DNA from 4 places in the Rhizobium sp. BK312 genome. Region 1 is predicted to be linked to each of the others. Evidence: predicted binding sites of a transcription regulator. Region 1 holds the regulator's gene; each other region holds the start of a gene.
The links. Region 1 encodes LexA, which represses DNA repair genes until DNA is damaged. Its sites were predicted from a motif close to TGTTCNNNNTGTGTTCNG; they were not measured.
Positions count from the first base shown of each region.

Region 2: a site for LexA is predicted at 2,138-2,155, ahead of FHT85_RS09340 (PA0069 family radical SAM protein). Genes of this name have one in related genera too.
Region 3: a site for LexA is predicted at 2,019-2,036, ahead of FHT85_RS16135 (YifB family Mg chelatase-like AAA ATPase). Genes of this name have one in related genera too.
Region 4: a site for LexA is predicted at 2,683-2,700, ahead of FHT85_RS30620 (ImuA family protein). Genes of this name have one in related genera too.

Region 1 covers NZ_JACHZP010000009.1:101,012-106,089, forward strand. Annotated here, with positions in the region: gene eno (phosphopyruvate hydratase) at 1-444, opposite strand, end outside; gene kdsA (3-deoxy-8-phosphooctulonate synthase) at 593-1,432, opposite strand; gene FHT85_RS23615 (VOC family protein) at 1,429-2,316, opposite strand; gene lexA (transcriptional repressor LexA) at 2,737-3,459, shown strand; gene FHT85_RS23625 (ComEC/Rec2 family competence protein) at 3,440-5,078, opposite strand, start outside.
Region 2 covers NZ_JACHZP010000003.1:153,507-158,584, reverse strand. Annotated here, with positions in the region: gene FHT85_RS09360 (4-(cytidine 5'-diphospho)-2-C-methyl-D-erythritol kinase) at 1-395, shown strand, start outside; gene moaB (molybdenum cofactor biosynthesis protein B) at 395-949, shown strand; gene FHT85_RS09350 (hypothetical protein) at 981-1,289, opposite strand; gene FHT85_RS09345 (glycosyltransferase family 2 protein) at 1,465-1,983, opposite strand; gene FHT85_RS09340 (PA0069 family radical SAM protein) at 2,225-3,382, shown strand; gene FHT85_RS09335 (ribonuclease HII) at 3,488-4,147, shown strand; gene FHT85_RS09330 (phosphotransferase) at 4,151-4,969, opposite strand; gene FHT85_RS09325 (F0F1 ATP synthase subunit B) at 5,036-5,078, opposite strand, start outside.
Region 3 covers NZ_JACHZP010000005.1:259,369-264,446, forward strand. Annotated here, with positions in the region: gene FHT85_RS16120 (endonuclease/exonuclease/phosphatase family protein) at 1-292, shown strand, start outside; gene FHT85_RS16125 (cupin domain-containing protein) at 391-894, shown strand; gene gshB (glutathione synthase) at 987-1,934, shown strand; gene FHT85_RS16135 (YifB family Mg chelatase-like AAA ATPase) at 2,129-3,661, shown strand; gene cysK (cysteine synthase A) at 3,761-4,729, opposite strand.
Region 4 covers NZ_JACHZP010000010.1:108,658-113,735, reverse strand. Annotated here, with positions in the region: gene FHT85_RS25280 (error-prone DNA polymerase) at 1-215, opposite strand, end outside; gene FHT85_RS25275 (DNA polymerase Y family protein) at 212-1,639, opposite strand; gene FHT85_RS30620 (ImuA family protein) at 1,680-2,660, opposite strand; gene FHT85_RS25270 (metallopeptidase family protein) at 2,935-3,372, shown strand; gene FHT85_RS25265 (DUF1737 domain-containing protein) at 3,422-3,628, opposite strand; gene FHT85_RS25260 (HpcH/HpaI aldolase/citrate lyase family protein) at 3,666-4,610, opposite strand; gene FHT85_RS25255 (hypothetical protein) at 4,722-4,958, shown strand.

The sequences.
Region 1 (5,078 bases):
GATGTTCATCATCGGGACTGGCAGCAGGCGGGCGTGAGCGCCGCCGACATAACGGTAGAGCGGCAGGTTGGCGCTCTGGGCAGCAGCCTTGGCAACGGCGAGCGAGACGCCGAGGATGGCATTGGCGCCGAGGCGCGACTTGTTCGGCGTGCCGTCGAGCTCGATCATGATGTTGTCGAGCTGGATCTGGTTTTCGGCATCCATGCCGCCGATCGCGTCGAAGATTTCCGAATTGACGGCTTCGACGGCCTTCTCGACACCCTTGCCATGGTAGCGCTTGCCGCCATCGCGAAGCTCGACAGCTTCATGCGCGCCGGTCGACGCACCCGACGGAACCGCCGCGCGGCCCATGCTGCCATCTTCGAGGTAGACATCGACTTCGACAGTCGGATTGCCACGGCTGTCGAGAATCTCGCGGGCGATAATGTCGGTGATTGCGGTCATGATAGCTCCCTGCTCGCTGGTTTATAAATCGATTTAAATCGTCTTAATCGAAGGCGCGGAAATTTCAATGGCGATCCGCGCCGCGATTTGGCACTCCTGCAGGCCCGTAACGCAAGTTCATGTCAGCCTGTTGAATGCCGGCTACGTTTCAGGCCTTGGCGATGGCGTCGAAGGCCAGCAGCTTCTCCAGAAGCCGCGGCATATCCTTCAGATAGACCATGTTCGGGCCATCGGATGGTGCATTGTCCGGATCCTCATGCGTCTCGACAAAAACGCCTGCGACACCGACGGCAACGGCGGCGCGCGCCAGCGTCTCGACGAACCGGCGATCGCCGCCGGTCGAACCGCCCTGTCCGCCTGGCTGCTGCACGGAATGGGTCGCGTCGAAGATGACGGGCGCGCCCATCGCCGCCATGATCGGCAGCGAGCGCATGTCGGAAACAAGCGTATTGTAGCCAAAGGAGGCGCCGCGCTCGCAAAGAAGAATATTCGGATTGCCGCTTTCGTTCAGCTTGGCAAGCACGTTCTTCATATCCCATGGCGCCAGGAACTGGCCCTTCTTGACGTTGACCACGCGGCCGGTCTTGGCAGCGGCAACCAAAAGGTCCGTCTGGCGCGACAGGAAAGCTGGGATCTGCAGGATATCGACCGTCTTGGAAACGATGGCGCACTGCTCTTCCGTGTGGATGTCGGTCAGGACCGGGAAGCCATATTCCTTCTTCAGGTCTTCAAAAACCTCCAGCGCCTTTTCCAGCCCGATGCCGCGCTTGCCAGACAGCGATGTGCGGTTCGCCTTGTCGAAGGAGGACTTGTAGACGAGGCCGATGCCCAGCTTGCCGCAAAGTTCCTTCAAAACGCCGGCAACCATGAAAGCATGGTCGCGGCTTTCCATCTGGCAGGGACCGGCGATCAGCGACAGCTTTGCAGTATTGGAAAAAAGGACCTTGGAGGCACCCTCGCCGACGGTGACTTCGGAATTTGTGCTCATTTTATCTCCTCAAAGGCGAACAATGCGCCCTGACCGGGCGCCAACCTCGCCAATAGACGATTGTTCTTACGCGTATAGGTGACGCCGTTAGCAGTGAAATGCGACGATGTCACGGAAAGATCGCGCGTTTTGAAAAGGATTGCCCGCGCCCTGAGCCCCGGATCATTCGTGCGAACAGGCAGATCATAGAATGCCTCCATTCCTTCCGGCGTCAAAATCTCCAGATCGGCATTGGCAGTCCTGATTGTCAGGCCAAAGGAATGCTCCATAATGCGTGGGGCGCCGACAACCTCTTCGAAGAAACCGCGATAGACCGCCGGCTTCGGCGCGCAAAGCGCTACCCGCGCGATACCAGTCACGCCGTTCTCGTGACGCTCGAGCGCGCTGCGATCAGCCGGCAGCGGATTGATGCGCTGACAGCAGAAAGCGAGAAAATCCGGCGCGCGCAGATCGGCGGCAAAGGCAAGACGAAAGCCTGCCGTGGTTTCGGTTCCATCCGGCATCTTCATCGGACGGGAGAAATCCAGCATTCGCCCCGCCGAAATCGCCGCCGCGTTGAAACGCTTGTCATCCGCCACCGCATCATCCGTACCGAATACCACGGCCGAGAAGCCATCATCCCCCACCCGGAAACGATAAGCCTGATCGCGCGCGACGAAAACATTGCCATCCACGATGCTCTTCTCGCATTGCTCCGGAGATGCGACGCCCAGAGGTTCGAGATAGGTTTTATCGGCAAGGAAGACGCAGGCATTCTGAGTGCCAAAGGGATGGCGCGCATCTGGAGCCACCGTGAAACCGAGCTTGCCGAGGCGTTCGCGCGCCAGAGCGATATTGACGGTCGGCAGCACGAGATGATCCAGCGGATGCGGAGACGAAATCATGGCTTCTCCTGTTTGCTTGCGGAAGCAGATTTGCGCCCATCCCCCAAGCAATTCAAGATGGAAGGACGGAACATCCCGAAGCACACGACATGGATTGAAGGCGATCTCGCAAACGTGATTGCTGATTCTCTCCCATAGCCGGCTTATGCAGTAGTGTGGCACTTTGATCCAAATGCTGGGCGCACGGACTGAACGACAAGGCCCTGGAAGCGAACAGAGCGGCATTTCTCATATTTTTCCATGGGTTAACGCAGATATGGCGCCTCGATGTTCCGATCCGATCTATTCGCAAATGGTAATTATTTAACTGACCCCACAAGGCTTTACCGAAATTTAAGCACTTGCGGAACACATATGGAACATATAGTGTCCGTTCTGGATTTGTTTCACGGCTTTTCTTGATTCTGGGGTTCCAAGACGATGTTGACGCGCAAGCAGCAGGAACTGCTTCTCTTCATTCACGAACGCATGAAGGAATCCGGTGTTCCGCCATCCTTCGACGAGATGAAGGATGCACTGGATCTGGCATCCAAATCCGGCATTCACCGCCTGATCACGGCGCTAGAGGAGCGAGGTTTCATCCGCCGACTGCCGAACCGGGCCAGAGCGCTCGAAGTCATCAAGCTTCCCGACGCCTATAATCCGAGCCTGCAACAGCGCCGCGGTTTTTCGCCCAGCGTCATCGAGGGCAGCCTCGGCAAGCCACAGCCCGTTGCCCCGCCTGCTCCGTCGAAAGTGGCAAATGACGATCACAACGGCTCGGCGTCCGTACCTGTGATGGGCCGCATCGCCGCCGGCGTTCCGATCTCGGCCATCCAGAACAATACGCACGACATTACAGTTCCCGCCGACATGCTCGGCTCCGGCGAACATTATGCGCTTGAAGTTCGAGGAGATTCGATGATCGACGCCGGAATTTTCGACGGCGATACGGTCATTATCCGCAATTCGACCACGGCCAATCCCGGCGATATCGTCGTTGCACTCGTCGACGATGAAGAAGCTACCTTGAAGCGCTTCCGTCGCAAGGGTGCCTCCATCGCGCTGGAGGCCGCGAACCCAGCCTATGAAACCCGCATCTTCGGGCCGGATCGCGTCAAGGTTCAGGGCAAGCTCGTCGGCCTTATTCGTCGCTATCACTGACCGGTGAATTGTCCAGGACTGGTGGTGCCTTCGCAATTGGCGCGTCAAATTTGCCGGTGCGCCAATCATAGGTTCGATGCCTGGTCCATGGGCGCTGCGGGTTGTTGAATGCGGCTGATATAATAGGCTTGTCTGAGGTAAGCACCATTTCGATGGAGCCGGTTTTACGCAATGTCGCACCGGTTATGAGCGTTGCTCCGGAACGGCAATGGTCCAGCCGCAGCCGGATTGGCGTCACGATAATATTCCCGGTGTCGCAAGCCGCGGGCAGATAGGCTGCGTTCTCGATGGTGACCAATATCGCGCCGTTTTCGAGCATGGCGAGGCACCATGCTCCCTTCTGACAGGCAAAGCTGCCTTGCATGGTGCGGTCCAAAGCTTCTTCCATTGCGATGCGGACTGCCTTCTGCTCCTCGTTATTTAGTCGCTTATGCCGATCCGTCTTGCTGATCTGCGGAAGCCGGCTATCGGTCGGAAGCATGGTCGGCGGTTGATGTTCGGCTGCGACCAGTGCTTTTTGCCATTGCTCGAAGATGAAGGCCTGCGGTCTCTCGCGATTGGTGGCGAGGATATCGTCCTGGCGCAAGGCAACGAGAATGCCATCTTCCGAGATCATCAGATCCGGCTTCGGCACACCAGAGCCGAACGCGGCCACACCGACAGATGACAGCAGCAGCAACAGGCCCAGATGGCGAAGCCGGGTCCGCAGCATGCTCATGATCAGGAAGCCAGCGATGAAAGTCGGCATCAGCCAGCCGGGCTGGCGGCCAAAGGTAATGTCACCTCCCCACCCAGCCACCGTTTTTGCAATAGCGATCACAAGCTCCAGTCCCTCACCGGTGACTTTCCAGAACGGTCCATCGATTCCGAAAGGCATCAGCAGCATCGCCATCATACCGAAGGGCATGACGATGAAAGAGACGACGGGCATGGCCGCAAGGTTGGCAGCAAGTCCATATGTCGCCAACCGGTGAAAATGCTCGATCGAGAAAATGGCCGTCGACGCACCACCGATGAACGAGGTCGACATCACGCCCCCAAAGAAGCGCGTGATGAACAGTAGCGGACTTAACAGACGGATGCGCGGCAGGATGTTTTCGCGATGCCGCCGTCGTTTCCAGAGCGAATAGCCTGATACCAGCGCCAGCGTAGCGGCGTAAGACATCTGGAAACTCGGACCGAGTACCTGAGACGGTGACAAGACTAGGATGACGATGGCTGAGAGCGCCACATTGCGCAAGCTGATGGATGGCCTGTCGAAAAGTACGGCCACCAGCATGATCGCCATCATGATGAAGGCGCGTTCGGCGGAGACGCCGAATCCGGAAATGAGGTAATAGGCCGTTACCGTTAGAAGCGCGCCGAAGGCTGCGAACTTCTTCGTCGGCCAAGCCTGGACGACACCGGGAAACAGGCTGAACAAATAGCGCAGACCGACATAGAAGATGCCAGCCGACAACGCCATGTTGAGACCGGAAATTGCGATGATGTGGGTCAGGCCGGCAATTCTCAGAGCCTCGGTCGTATCCTTCGAGATCGCACGTCTCTCATCGGTGACAAGCGCTGCTGCAAAGGCGCCGGTATCTCCGGGCAAGGTTTGCCTGATGCGGTCGCCTATG
Region 2 (5,078 bases), on a different contig from region 1:
TGCTGCCTTCCTTTCCTTCTTTTCCGATGATTCTCGGCAATCCGCTCGTCGGCGTCTCCACGCCCGACGTGTTCCGCCAATTGTCGCGCAAGGATAATCCGCCATTGCTGTTTCCGTCGCAAATGCCGCAGGGGCAAGGCGAATGGATCGACACGATCAAGGCCCTGCGCAACGATCTCGAACCGCCGGCGCGCTCGATCTGCGGCGAGATTGGCGTGCTTTCCGGCCTGATCGAAAGCGAATCCCCGATCCTGACGCGCATGTCCGGCTCGGGCGCCACCTGTTTCGGCATCTTCGCCGATGCCGAACGGGCGAAGAAAGCCGCCGCCTCGCTTCACAGACAGAGACCGGACTGGTATTTCCAGGTAACGGAGACGATCGCGGGAGAGGCATGATGGCAGGTCCGGTCAACGAAAGATCCTTCATTCCCGTCGGCATCGCAGTATTGACCGTTTCCGATACGCGCACGCTCGCCGACGACAAATCCGGCGATACGCTGGTTGCCCGCATTGCGGAAGCCGGCCACAGGCTTGCTGCCCGCGCCATCGTTCCCGACGACAGCGAGCGCATCCGCGCGCAGGTGGAAGCCTGGACCAAGGATGATGCGGTCGACGTCGTGATCACCACCGGCGGCACGGGCTTTACCGGCCGCGACGTCACGCCGGAAGCGCTGGAGCCTTTGTTCGAGAAGCGAATGGATGGGTTTTCGGAAGTCTTCCATCGCATCTCCTATGACAAGATCGGCACGGCGACCATCCAGTCGCGGGCCACAGGCGGTGTGGCCAATGCCACCTTCATCTTCGTGTTGCCGGGCTCTCCCGGTGCCTGCAAGGATGCCTGGGACGGCATCTTGAAGGCGCAGCTCGACTATCGCCACATGCCCTGCAATTTCGTGGAGATCATGCCGCGCCTTGACGAGCATCTAAAGCGCGGCGCCGGCTCGAGATAGGTCTTCTGCTCGCTGCGATATTGCGTGGCGGTCATGCCTTCGGCAGGACAGGAATTGATTCCCAGGAATCGCCGCTGAGTATGATGCAGCTCCGGCCGGATATGTCGCTCATCAGCAGTGTCCAGTTGCCGCTCTCAGCAGCATAGATTTCAACGATCGTGCTTTGATCGAGCTTGCCGACAGCCGAAAGCTTTTCCGAAAGATGGTCGCCAAGAAACGCGACGATATCGACGCGCTTGGCACAGGCCAAGGTTACCTGAGCGGCGGCATTGCCGGGGAAAAGAATTGCACTTGCAACGAAGAGAGTTGCCATGAGGCGGTAGAGCATCGTGCGTTTCATAACGCACCTCCTTTCGCCGAAATCCTGGCGAAAAAGGAGAATTCCGCTGACCAGTTCCGCCTGATATCGGCATCTTCATGGTCGGTCACCAACGCGACACGCGTAAGGTGCCGCCACACACGAATTATCGCAGCTATTCCCGCGTTTACAAATGGAATCTGCGGAACGTGAAACCCTATCGCGCCGCGCGCGCCACCCAGGAGGGAATGAGTTCGCTTGAAAGCCTGCGGCCCTTCTGGCCCTTGGCAAATTCCGCGAGCTGCATGTCCGACCTGGCGATCGCGATGGCCTGGTGCTTCGAAAGCAGCAGACCCAGTTCCAATGGCGGCGAACGGCGGCCGATCCGCTTCAGAAAGGGGCGCCGATAGCCCCGCGACGCCGTAAACCGCGCCGGGCCTTTGTTCAGGGAGACATATTCGGCGACCTCGTCGATCCAGCCCGCTTGCGGCCGCGCGCCCGGCTCGACCAGCAACAGCCATTCGCCGCGGGCCGCCCGCAATATGTCCTTGATATCCCACTGCGAGTAAAAGCGGCAGCCGGCAGCATCCGCCACTTTCGATGTGCCATCACTCGAACCGTGATCGAGCACGATCACGTCGCTGACCAGCCCCTCGACCGCGCCTGCCACCAATGCCGCCAATGTCTGCGCCAGCTCGGGTTCGTGATCCTGGCATTCGATAATGACCGTCAACATTGCCCATTTATAGAGCGGCGCATAATTTATTGCCAGCACCCAACCTTCGGCTCCAAACGTTTAAGAAAAGCATCATATGCCGCCGGAAACGCTCACCGCCGGTATCGCCAAACACCTCCTCTCAACGAGGTGGAAAATGGTGATTTCGGATTTTTGTTCTTGCAATGTTCTCATTTGTCGGATAGGAATTTAATCATCTTAGACGCGGCGTGCGATGGCATGAGCCGCCCCGGAGCTACCGATGAACGAGCAGTCCCTTGCAGGGCAGGCCGCTTTCGCGCCTGCCAATACGGCAGACGTTGCCAACGCTTTGATCGCCGATTCCGGTCTCAGGGTCGATGTCGAGCGTCGGCGCGGACGCGGCGCCGGATTGAACCCGAGCGGCCGGTTCGAGCCGCAGCAGCGCGAGGCCTTCGACGACGGCTGGCAGAGCTGGGAAGAGCTGCCGCCTTTCAAAACCGAAGTGCAGGTGGAGAAGCCGCGCACGGCCATTACCCGTAACGAATCGCCCGATATTCCTTTCGATCGATCGATCAACCCTTATCGCGGCTGCGAGCACGGATGCATCTACTGCTTCGCGCGGCCGACGCATGCCTATATGGGCCTGTCGGCAGGGCTGGATTTCGAATCGAAGCTGTTTGCCAAGCCGGATGCGGCCAAGCTGCTGGAACGCGAACTGGCAAAGCCCGGCTACAAGCCGCGCGTCATCGCCATAGGGACGAATACCGATCCCTACCAGCCGATCGAGAAGGAATGGCGGATCATGCGCCAGATCCTCGAAGTGCTGAACCGGGCGAACCATCCCGTTGCTATCGTCACCAAATCGGCGCTGGTCATGCGCGATATCGATATTCTAAAGGAGATGGCCGCCAAGAACCTTGTGCGGGTGGGATTGTCGGTGACGACGCTCGACCGCAAGCTCGCGCGCACCATGGAGCCGCGGGCAGCGACGCCGCCGCGGCGGCTGGAGGCGATCCAGGCTTTGAACGAGGCCGGCATTCGCACCGCGATCATGGTGGCGCCGATTATCCCTGCCCTCAACGATCATGAAATCGAGCGTATCCTCGACGCCGGCAAGGCCGCCGGCGCGCAGGAAGCAAGCTATGTCATCCTGCGGCTGCCGCTGGAGGTGAGCCCGCTCTTTCGCGATTGGCTGCTGCAGCATTATCCGGATCGCTATCGCCACGTCATGTCGCTGATCCGCTCGATGCGCGGCGGCAAGGATTACGATGCGGAGTTCGGCAAGCGCATGAAGGGCGCCGGGCCTTATGCCTGGCAGATCAGCCGCCGCTTCGAAATGGCGACGCGCCGGCTAGAGCTTACGCGCCGCAATATCGCTTTGCGCGACGATCTGTTCGTGCCGCCAGACGGCAGCGGCGTCCAGTTGTCGCTGCTTTGATATTCCTTGCGGGTTTTCCCTGACCCCGCTGGAAAAGCCCCCCGGTTCGCCGCCCTGATCCACCGGGGGCTTGCAGGAGATCGGGTGGTGTGCGAGCTTCGCCGCATGAAACGCAGCACACCACCCGATTCTCCAATGCTTTTCGAGGACGCCCCGCTCGTTCCCACGTTTGAGCTGGAGCTGATTGCGCGCCGGGCCGGCCATTGGCCTGTCGCCGGAGCCGATGAGGCTGGCCGGGGGCCGCTTGCCGGACCGGTGGTCGCCGCCGCCGTCATTCTCGACCCTGAGCGGATCCCGCAAGGGCTCAACGATTCCAAACAGCTGACCGCGGCCAGACGCGAAGAGCTGTTCGTGGAGATTCTCGCAACAGCAACGGTCTCTATCGCCTCGTCGAGTGCCGGTCGTATCGACACGACCGATATCCGCAAGGCAAGCCTCGATGCAATGCGCCGCGCCATTTGCGGACTTGCCGTGCCGGCAAGCTATGTGCTGACCGATGGGCTCGATGTGCCAGCCGGGCTTGCATGCCCGGGAAAGGCCGTCATCAAAGGAGACGCGCGCTCCTTCTCCATCGCTGCCGCATCGATCGTCGCCAAAGTGACCCGCGACCGGATGATGGCGCGCGCGGGCATTGTCTTTCCAGCCTATGGTTTCGCAGCCCATGCCGGCTATGGCACTCCTCAGCATCGCGCTGGCATCGAGGAGCATGGTCCCTGCCCGCTGCACCGCATGAGCTTTCGTCCGCTGCGCAAAGAGGCCGTTTGAAACTCAGCCCGTCAGTCCGGCGACGATTTCAGTCGAGTATTTTCTGATATAGGCGATGTCTTCCCTGTAGATGCGATCATGTCCTTCCTGGAGATTCCGGCGATATCTCTCGATGCCGCGGGCAGCTTCCCGTTCCATGAAAACCAATAGCGCCTCAAGCCGCTCGACGATGACGTCAAGCAATGAGCTACGCTCGTTAACGGACAGGCCATAGGCATCGATAAAGATACGGGTGCGACCGACTTGGGCGGCAAGAGTGTCCATTCCCTTGATAGCGGCGCCGGAGGACAGCGGCGCCCAGCGATAGACGGCATAAGCCAGATCCCACATTCGCGGACCGGGATGCGCAGCCTCGAAATCGATGATCCCGGTCACTTCGCCATGGTTCAGGACGACATTGTAGGGGGCAAAATCCCCATGGCAGATTACCTCGCAAGGCGAGCGGGCCGGCAGTTGCCATGCATAGCTGGCCGCGAGGCTTTTTGCGAACAGGGCGGAGCAATCGTGATAGCGACGCAGTAGCGATGCAGCCGACCGCAGCGCCTTTTCGCCGCGCATAGCGGCGCGGCCATCGAGATCGCCGGTATCTCCGGGCAGATAGGTTACCTGCTCCCAGACCTCGTCATATCCAGCCGGATGCGGAGCTGCATCGAAACCATACCTATGTAGCGCAGCTAGCAAGGCATGGACGCCCGGTGTCCAGGTGGCCGCCGGTCTCACGATGAGATCGTCTTGACGAAACGGTTCGCTGCCAGTCGTTGACTGCATCCACTCTCCCCTCATGCACTGATCTTGCCTCCCACTGTGGCGATGATCAATCATGACTGAGCATGAAACAAAAAAAGCCCCGCGGAAGCAGGGCTCTTTCGAATTCGATATTGCGAGGGCTTAATTCAGCCGCGTCTTCACTTCCTTGACGGCGTCGTTGAAG
Region 3 (5,078 bases), on a different contig from region 1:
CGGCGGCGATCTCAACACCGGCAACCACACCGGCGGCGATTATTCGACGGATACGCTATTCGCCATGGCCGAAAGCCGAGGCTTCGAGTGCCATGGCGGGCCGCTCGATCAGACAAGCACGCGCCCGAGCCTGATCACACGTTTCCCCGATCGCGCCATGAAGCTCGACTGGTTCATCACCCGCGGCTTGAAGATCGGCGAGAGTCATCTTGTGTCCTCTCTCAACGGCGAGGGCAAGCCGCTCTCCGACCATGACATGGTCGTTTGCACAATCGAAGGTTTTTCCGCCTGATCGCTGCAATCGTTAAAATGCACTTGGTTTCATGAACTTTGCCGTTACCCGTTCCATGCGATGAGATCGCAGACGCTCATGGAATTTTGGGGGATTGCATGGTCTTGAAATTAATGTTGGCGAGCATGGCGGCCTTTGCCACCCGTGCCGCGCCAGTCGTCCTCGCGATGCCGCAGTCGAAGAGCTTCGTGGCAGGCGCCAGTGGCGAGATGGAAATGAAGCCGTCGCCGATCGAGCCATCCTGGGTCTTGTCGGGCAATCCCGTTGCCCGCATCGCCGAGCATTCGCGCGGGCAGGATGATGCCGCCATGACCGCGCTGTGGGATTGCACGGCGGGTGAGTTCCGCTGGTATTTCGGCTGGGACGAAACCGTCATGATCCTTGAGGGTGAGGTACACATTACGACGGAAGACGGCGTCGAGCGTACGCTGCATGCCGGCGATGTCGCCTATTTTGCCGGGGGCACCTGGGCGACATGGCGCATCGACCGTTACCTGCGCAAAGTCGCTTTCTTGCGCAAGCCATTCCCGAAGCCTTTGACCATGGCCTATCGCCTGCGCAACCTCGTCCGCCAGGGCAACACACAGGGCCTTGCTGCCTAAGCAGGGCCACCTTGGCGGAAGCCCTTGAATAGCCGTTGCGTTTGGATGCGGGCCGACCTACATCTGTCCGCAAATCCGAGCGAGGGCTGACTATGGCTGGTATCAAGAATGTTGCGGTCCAGATGGACCATGTCCGAAGCATTAACATTGCGGGCGACTCGACCTTCGCCATGAGCCTCGAGGCGCAGAACCGCGGCTACAAGCTTTTCCACTATACGCCGGAGCGGCTGAGCATGCGCGACGGCAAGATCTATGCCTCCGTCGAGCCAATGATCCTGCGCGACGTCAAGGGCGATCACTTCGAGCTCGGCGAGCCGGAGCGCGTCGATCTCTCGACGATGGACGTGGTGCTGCTGCGCCAGGACCCGCCCTTCGATATGGCCTATATCACTTCGACGCATCTGCTCGAGCGCATCCATCCGAAGACGCTTGTCGTCAACGACCCTGCCTGGGTGCGCAACTCGCCGGAAAAGATCTTCGTCACCGAATTCGCCGATCTCATGCCGAAGACGCTGATCACCCGCGATCCGGCTGAAATCCGCCGCTTCCGCGATGAGATGGGCGATATCATCCTGAAGCCGCTCTATGGCAATGGCGGCGCCGGCGTCTTTCATTCGACCCGCGACGACCGCAATCTCTCGTCTCTTCTCGAAATGTTCGGCCAGCTCTTCCGCGAGCCGTTCATCGCCCAGCAATATCTGCCCGATGTTCGCAAGGGCGACAAGCGCATCATTCTTGTCGATGGCGAACCAGCCGGCGCGATCAACCGCGTGCCAGCCGAGCATGATGCCCGCTCCAACATGCATGTCGGCGGCCGCGCCGAAGCGACCGAGCTGACGGCGCGCGAAAAGGAAATCTGCGCCCGCATCGGACCGGCCCTGAAGGAGCGCGGCTTCCTGCTCGTCGGCATCGATGTCATCGGCGACTATATGACCGAGATCAACGTGACGTCGCCAACCGGCATCCGCGAAGTCAAGCGCTTCGGCGGCGCCGATATCGCCAGCCTGCTCTGGGATGCGATCGAAGCCAAGCGGGCCTGATCGGCAGTTTCCGCCACGCTTTCAGCTGAACAATCATATCCACCCAGGCATGTCGATGATTTCGACATGCCTGGGTAAAGTTTTTGTTCGTTTATTGTTCTTGTTTCATTCCTCGTCTTATGCCAGATTGCAACCCGAAGTTTGCTGGTCGGGGCACGTAACGGCAAACGGGTTCGGCGACAGGGGAATAGGGCATGGTAGCGCGAGTCAGTACGGTTGCGTTTCAGGGCATTGAGGGCGTACCCGTCGAAGTGCAGGTGATGATTGCGCCCGGCAAGGTGCTGATGCACATCGTCGGTCTGCCGGACAAAGCTGTGGCCGAGAGCCGAGAGCGGGTCCAGGCGGCGCTGCACGCCTCCGGCCTCGCTCTGCCGCCGAAGAAAGTCACCGTCAATCTCGCCCCGGCGGATCTGCCCAAGGAGGGCAGTCACTTCGACCTTGCGATCGCGCTCGGTCTGATGGCGGCGCTCGGCGCGATCCCTGCCGATGCCCTGTCCTCCTACACTGTCATTGGCGAACTCAATCTCGACGGCACGATCGCGCCCGTTGCCGGCGCGCTTCCCGCAGCGATCGCCGCCAATGCCATGGGCAAGGGGCTGATCTGCCCGGCCGAGAGCGGATCGGAAGCCGCCTGGGCCGGCAGGGAGATCGATATTCTGGCGCCACGCAGCCTGATCGCGCTCGCCAATCATTTTCGCGGCACGCAGGTCCTCTCGCGACCGGAGCCCTCCATTCGCGCCAGCGCTGCCAATCTGCCCGATCTTGCCGATATCAAGGGGCAGGAAAGCGCCAAGCGCGCCTTGGAGGTGGCCGCCGCCGGCGGGCATAACTTGTTATTCGTCGGGCCTCCCGGCTCCGGCAAGTCGATGCTCGCTTCGCGCCTGCCGTCGATCCTGCCGCCCCTGTCGACGAACGAGCTGTTGGAGGTGTCGATGATCCATTCGATCGCCGGCCAGCTTTCCGGCGGCAAGCTCTCCGATCGGCGGCCCTATCGCGCGCCGCATCATTCGGCGACCATGGCGGCGCTCGTCGGCGGCGGTCTGCGTGCGAGGCCCGGCGAGGTGTCGCTGGCCCATCACGGCATTCTGTTCCTCGACGAACTACCGGAGTTTTCGCCGCAGGCGCTCGATGCGTTGCGCCAGCCTCTCGAAACCGGCGAATGCGTCATTGCGAGAGCAAACCATCGAGTTTCCTATCCGGCCGGCATTCAGCTTGTGGCGGCAATGAACCCCTGCCGCTGCGGCATGGCCGGCGAACCGGGCCACACCTGCGCCCGTGGGCCGCGCTGCGCTTCAGATTATCAGGGCCGTATTTCCGGTCCATTGCTCGATCGCATCGATATCCGCATAGACGTACCGGCAGTCTCCGCCGCCGACCTCATCCGGCCGACATCAGCGGAAAGCAGCGCCGATGTCGCACTCCGCGTCGCACGCGCCCGCGAACGGCAGCGGGAACGCTTCGAACGAGCCGGCATGAAGGACGTCACCACCAACGCCCGCTGCTCGACTGCGATGATCGAAACCATCGCCGAGCCGGATGCCGCCGGCCTGCAATTGCTGCGCGATGCTGCCGAGAAGATGAAATTCTCCGCCCGCGGCTATCATCGCATCCTCAAGGTCGCTCGAACGCTCGCCGATCTCGATGATAAACCCACCGTCGGCCGCATCCATCTCGCGGAAGCCATCTCCTATCGCATCGCCGGCGAGCGACTGGCAGCGCACGCCTGAAAGTCCTGAGCTGAGGCGGCGCTCGATCGTCGCCCGTCCGCCTGAATGAAAAAGGGTGCCGAAGCACCCCTTTCCAAGTCCGAATGACGGTTGGCGCCTTTAGCCGCCAAGTCCCTCGAACAGGGCCGTCGAGAGATAGCGCTCGGCGAAGGACGGGATGATGACGACGATGGTCTTGCCTTCGTTTTCGGGACGCTGGCCGATCTTGATGGCCGCTGTGAGCGCCGCGCCGGAGGAGATGCCGACCGGCACGCCTTCGAGCTTGGCGACGAGCCGCGCCTGCTGGAACGCCTCGTCATTGCTGACGGTCACCACCTCATCATAGACATGCGTATCGAGCACCTTTGGTGCGAAGCCGGCGCCGATGCCTTGGATCTTATGCGGGCCGGGATTGCCGCCGGACAGAACGGGCGAATCCGCCGGCTCGACGGCGATGACCTTGATGTCGGGCTTGCGGGCTTTCAGCACCTGGCCGACGCCGGTGATCGTGCCGCCGGTGCCGATACCGGAAACGAAGATATCGACCTTGCCTTCGGTGTCGTTCCAGATTTCCTCGGCCGTCGTCTTGCGATGGATTTCCGGGTTGGCGGGATTTTCGAACTGCTGCGGAATGATCGCATCCGGCAGCGACGCGGCCAGCTCTTCGGCCTTAGCGATCGCGCCCTTCATGCCCTTCGGTCCCTCGGTAAGCACCAGCTCGGCGCCGAGCAACGCCAGCATCTTGCGGCGCTCGATCGACATGGTTTCCGGCATGGTGAGGATAAGGCGATAACCCTTGGCGGCGGCGGCAAAGGCGAGCGCAATACCCGTATTGCCCGAAGTCGGCTCGATCAGCACGGACCGGCCGGGAGCGATCTTGCCCTGGGCTTCCAGGCTTTCGATCATGGCGACGCCGATGCGATCTTTCACGGAAGCGATCGGATTGAAGAATTCGAGCTTTGCCAAGATGTTGGCCTTGACGCCCTTCTCCTTCGCCAGCTTGTCGAGGCGCACGATTGGCGTATCGCCGATGGTCTCGGTGATCGAGGCGTAGACGCGGCCGCGGCCGGGTTTGCGGGTGTCGGACATAGGTAGCTCTCCCTACATTGGATTTATGGAACGACAATAGGATCAAACGCGTGCGGAAACCAGAGTGCGCACCCGTTCCCTGCGTGAAGCAGGTGAGAAAAGAATCTCCCAATGGCCTTCCTTGAGGATGTTTTTTTCAGACGGCGCGCGTGGCGATGAAGGCAGCGGTGGCGGCGAGGCCCCGGCCGGAATGGCTGCAGCGACAAAGGGCGCGCCACAATAGGCAGGTAGGGCGCTAGCGTCATGAAGCCTTCCTCCTCAGATGGTATCGGCTCTATTGCACTACCTTTGCGTTTTCAAGCGATTGCGCCGATGCAGCGAACATATTACCAAGGTGTTAACGGCCCAT
Region 4 (5,078 bases), on a different contig from region 1:
TTGTACTTCTCCCGGAGAAGCTTGGTATGCGCATGCGCCTTGACCACGCCGGCAACCGAATTGCGGTCGGCAATCCCAAATCCGGAAAGTTTCAGAATGGCGGCCTGCGCCACGATTTCCTCCGGATGCGAGGCACCTTCGAGAAAGGAGAAATTCGTTCTCACCCCGATCTCAAAGAAGGGTACGGGTTCGTGGAAACTCGGGCGCGCGTTCATGCGAAGACCCCGTGCATGTACCAATCCGGCGTTGTGCCGCCTCGGCCATAGAGCCCCTTGCGGAACAGCCAGAAACGATGGCCCTCCTCATCCTCGACCTGGAAATAATCGCGGGCAGGCTCTTCCTTTTCCTCGACCCACCACTCCGCCGAAAGCCGCTCCGGCCCTTCGGCCCGGCTGACCCGATGCATAACCCGCCGCCAGCGGAACTGCCGGGGCGGGCCGTCGGGCACTTCGGCAGCAATGGTTTCGACCAGCTCCGGCATGCGAAACAGCCGCAGCGGCCGTTCGCCGCGGAAGAAACCATGGCCGGCATCCTTCTCACCTGTGCGCCGCTTCGAGGCGAGGATAGCCATGGCCGGCAGCGACCGCACGGCCCGCTCAGGGATGTGGCTCTGCCGCAACTCGAACCCTTGCAGACAGTCCGGCCCCAGCCGGGCGGCCACACGATCCACAAAGGCGGCAAGAGATCCTTCCTGGCGGTCTTCTCCGACAAAATCGCCTTGCATGGCATCGAAGGACGCATGCTGAAGCACATTGAGGCGGATGATTTCGAAACCGTAGCCGACATCGAGATCGTTATGAATGGCGCCGAAGCGCTCCGTGAACAGGCTGGCGATCCGGTTCGGCTCCCGCAGCGGCTGCGATGCGCCAGCCGCGATGCGGAAAACCGCCCCATCCACCCGGAAAAGCAGAAGCTCGAAGGAACGGCCGCCGACGCCGCGCGCTTCCAGCCCCGGCTTCAGGGTTTCGGCAAGCTGGCGAGCAAGCTGAAGAATATCCTCTTCCGCCTGCACCGGCTCGGCAAGCCGACGCTCGGCTGACAATTGCGCGACCGGGCGACGCGGCGAAATCGGTTCCTCGACGAGGCCGACGGCCTGATCGAGCCGCAACATTAGCTGCGCACCGAAACGGCGGGCAAGCGGCGCACGCGGTGCTGCCAGAAGGTCGCCGACCTGCTTCAGGCCCATCTTCTGCAAGGCGGCGACAATCTCCTCGCCAAGCCGAAGACATGCAACCGGCAGCGGTGCCAGTGCCTCTTCCATGGCTTCGGGCGGAACGATGCGGCTCTCGTCAAAGCGGGCGACGGCCCAGGAGAGGCCGGGCGCAGAGGAAATGGCGCCGCGCACATCGAAGCCCAGTCGGGAAATCCGGATCAAGATATCCTCGAGCAGCGCCTCTTCGCCGCCGAAAAGATGGGCGCAGCCGGTAATATCGAGAAAAAGGCCATCCTTGCCGTCGATCGCCACCAGCGGCGTATAGCGGTCGCACCAGTCGGCGATCGCTTCCAGAAGCTTGCGATCCGCGACCGGATCCTCCTCGACGACATCAAGATCAGGACAGATCGCCTTTGCTTCAGCCACGCCCTGACCCTGCTTCAGGCCGATCATTTCGGCGCGCTCGTTGATGGCGGTCAGCCGCATGGCATTGTTCAGCTTACCGGCACAGGCGAGCGGCGGCGCTTCAAGCCTGCCTGCCGAACGCCAGGACAGACCCCAGCGCTTTCGCGCGATCCGGTCGGTCGGCAGATGCGGGAAGGTCAGCGCCAGAATGCGCTGTGTGTTCGCCGGGAAAGGCAGGGTAATGAACATCGGAGACAGGGGCAAAGCGGCGGTCATGGGCATTCCACTCCAGGGTTATGGAAAGGGGCGCCGGGTTTCGGCTCTTTTCCAAGGTCAGACGAAAAGCCGGGTGACCAATGCTGCCGCCAAGCACCGATCCGTCCGGCAGGGGCCGCGCCTGTGCCGGCGCGGGTTCGACGGAAAAGCGGAAGAGGGCGCTGCTTGCTTCCTCCTCGCCTCCCTGTCGCAACAGAAACAAGGGCCGTCCCGCCGCCTTGGCCCTCAGCGCCAGCCGCCGGCTTTCGGTCAGACCGAAACGGGCGGGATTGCCGCGCACTTCCAGAATGACGACGGCAAAGGCAGCACTGCCAAGGGCTGCTTCCGCCACCCAGAGCGCATCGTCGAGCTTGCGCGGCGACGCCTGCAGGAGAGCCTGAGGCTCCAGCCCGAAATCGCCGATGCCGATGGCATAGGGCAGGCCTGCCTCCATCGTTGCCACCGTATCGCCGATCCATAGGACCGGCGACTTGGCCGCGGTCTTATCCGATGCTCGCGCATGCAGTCTCGCCGCAAGCGCCAGGGCAAAGCCGCTCGCCGCCCCGGCATCGCGCAGGCCGAGCGAGCGGATTTCCGTCAGCGCATCGAGCGGCAGACCGCCTTGCAGAGCCGCATCGAGCTCATCGATGCCGATCGGAAGGAGCGACTGTTCAAGCGTAGGCTCAGTAGGCAGGGATTTCGCACTACCCATCGCCTCTCTCACCGGCTTGTCTGCCAAAGCCTCATGCGCTGCGGCTGCCAGCGCCGGGATCGGCCTGCCTTCCAGTCGGGCAATGGTTTCACGCAGGGCAAAAAGCGTTTCCCGCGCCACGGCAGCCTCGGCCATGACGTTCACTCCAGATCGATAATGTTCCTGTTATGTTCTTATGGATTCCAGAGCTTGGAGAAAGAGTCAACACCATTTCATAAGAAAATATTCCTGTGAACCGAGCCAGATGATGTCGGTCTGTCACCCGAAAATCCGAATCCGCTCTAGAATCAAAAAAATAGAGCATGACGTCGATCGAAAACCGCTCAAACACTTTTCGGTATCACGCCCTATTCCGCTCTCGTAAAAGCAGCGCAAAGTCTCTATATGACCAGCCAAGGAAGGAATATTCATGGCTCGCGTTGACCAGAGCGAAGATTGGCGGGATCGCCATTCTCCCTCCATCAGCACATTCGAATCTCTGGCAATGGAGGCTTACAGCCACCTGCCGGAGGAATTCCGCTCGCTCACCGGCAACCTCGTCATTCTCATCGAGGATTTCCCGGATGACGAAGTGTTCGAGGATATGGCGCTGGAAACACCCTTCGACCTGCTCGGCCTTTTCGAAGGTCGCGGCATCTCGGAGCGCTTTACCGCCCAGACCGGCGACATGCCGAACAAGATCCGCCTCTATCGCCGGCCGATCATCGACTATTGGGCTGAAAACGACGAAACTCTCGGCGACATCATTACCCATGTCCTGATCCACGAGATCGGCCACCATTTCGGCCTGAGCGACGAGGACATGGAGCGCATTGAGGAAAGTGCTGAGGAAGCGACGGATCGGTAATACCAACCCCGATCGTAAGCCAACCTGGGCGAAGAACTTCGGTTACGGCTTACTGCTCCGAAAGCTTCATATCCGGATCGTAATCCTTGCCGGCAACTTCCTTGACGACGGCCTGACCGCACTCCATACGCCCGCTTGCAGAATTGAAGCCATAGGTCGGCGAGCCGTATAGCTCCCAGCCCTTGTTCAGCGCCGCACTGACCTTGTGGCAGAAGGAAGCGTCATCGGGGCCGGTGAGGAAGCGGTAGAGTTTCATTAGGGTATCTTTCGTATTTGGCCGGGCAATTCGACGGTCAGACCTCGGTGCGGGACGCCGCTGCCGTGCCCGAAGAGCGCTGTTCGATCAGGCGAGCTTTATGAATGAGTCTTTCCGCCTGGACAAGGTGCAGCCGCTCCACCATGCGCCCGCCAAGGTTCACGACATTGAGAGTGGCGGCGCTCGTTTCGGCAAAAGCCGCAATGATGGCTTCGGCCTCGGCAATGGCAGCCTCAGCCGGGCCGAAATGCCGGTTGGCCGCCTCGATCTGGTTTGGGTGGATCAGCATCTTGCCGGCAAAACCCATGGCGACACCCTGGCCACATTCGGCCTCAAATGCTTCAGCATCCCTGAAATCGTTGAAGACGCTGTCGATCGCCTCAAGGCCGTAAGCGCTGACGGCCAATATCACCTGCATCAGCCAGGGCACGAGATAGGGGCGACCGGGCTGCGGCAGAACGCCCGTTTCCTTTCTGAGGTCGTTGAGACCGACGACGAAACAATCGAGCCGGCTTCCTGCCGTGCGCCCAGCTTCGGCGATCGCCGCCGCATTCAGGATGCCGCGCGGCGTCTCGATCATGGCCCAGATACGCAAGTCTTCCGGTGCATCGGCTTCCGCAAGCCGGTCACTGACATCGCTTACGTCCTGCGGCTCGCCCACCTTCGGCAGCAACACCGCATCCGGCTCCAACTCCGTAACCAGCGCCAGGTCATCGGCGCCGAAATTGGAGGAGAGCGCATTGATACGGATGATCCGCTCCTTGCCGGGAAGCTGCGAGACCGCAAAGAAGGCCCGGAGATTCTCCCGCGCCTCGGCCTTTTTCTCCGGCGAAACCGAATCCTCAAGATCGAAAATGACCGCGTCGCATTCGAGGCTCGAAAGCTTGTCCAGCGCGCGTCGGTTGATCGCGGGAACGCTCAAGACCGAGCGGCGCAGACGGGCGGGACGGGACGAGGGGTTTTGGCTCGCAGATTGGCTCATTGTGCCGTTTTGCCGCGCTTTTAATCGGCAGGCAAGTCAACAAAAAGCCATGCTCCTCTTGCAGATGACAATCATGAGGGCCACATTGCTTGATGTAGAGAGGTCTCGACCATGCAGAATATTCGTTCCCTGTTCATCGCACTTGCCGGTATCACCGTGTTTGCAGCCATGGCGCTGTTTACCGTTTCGGTCACGCTCGCCGTCGGCGCTATCCTTACCGTGCTGATGGCAGCCCGCGCGATTTCGCTGCGCATGAAGCCGGCCCCGGTGCACGCCAAGGCGAAGACGAACGGCCAGCGCGAAATGCGCATCTGGAACGACGGTCGCGGCACGATCATCGACCTCTAGGATTGAAAGCAGGGCAGGGTGGTCTATCCGGCGGGCCTATGTGTGCGATCAGGCCTCGTCCTGAAGGGCACCACGACCCAAAGCGCCGCGTTTTAGAGCATTTCCAAGATTTCCCTTCAT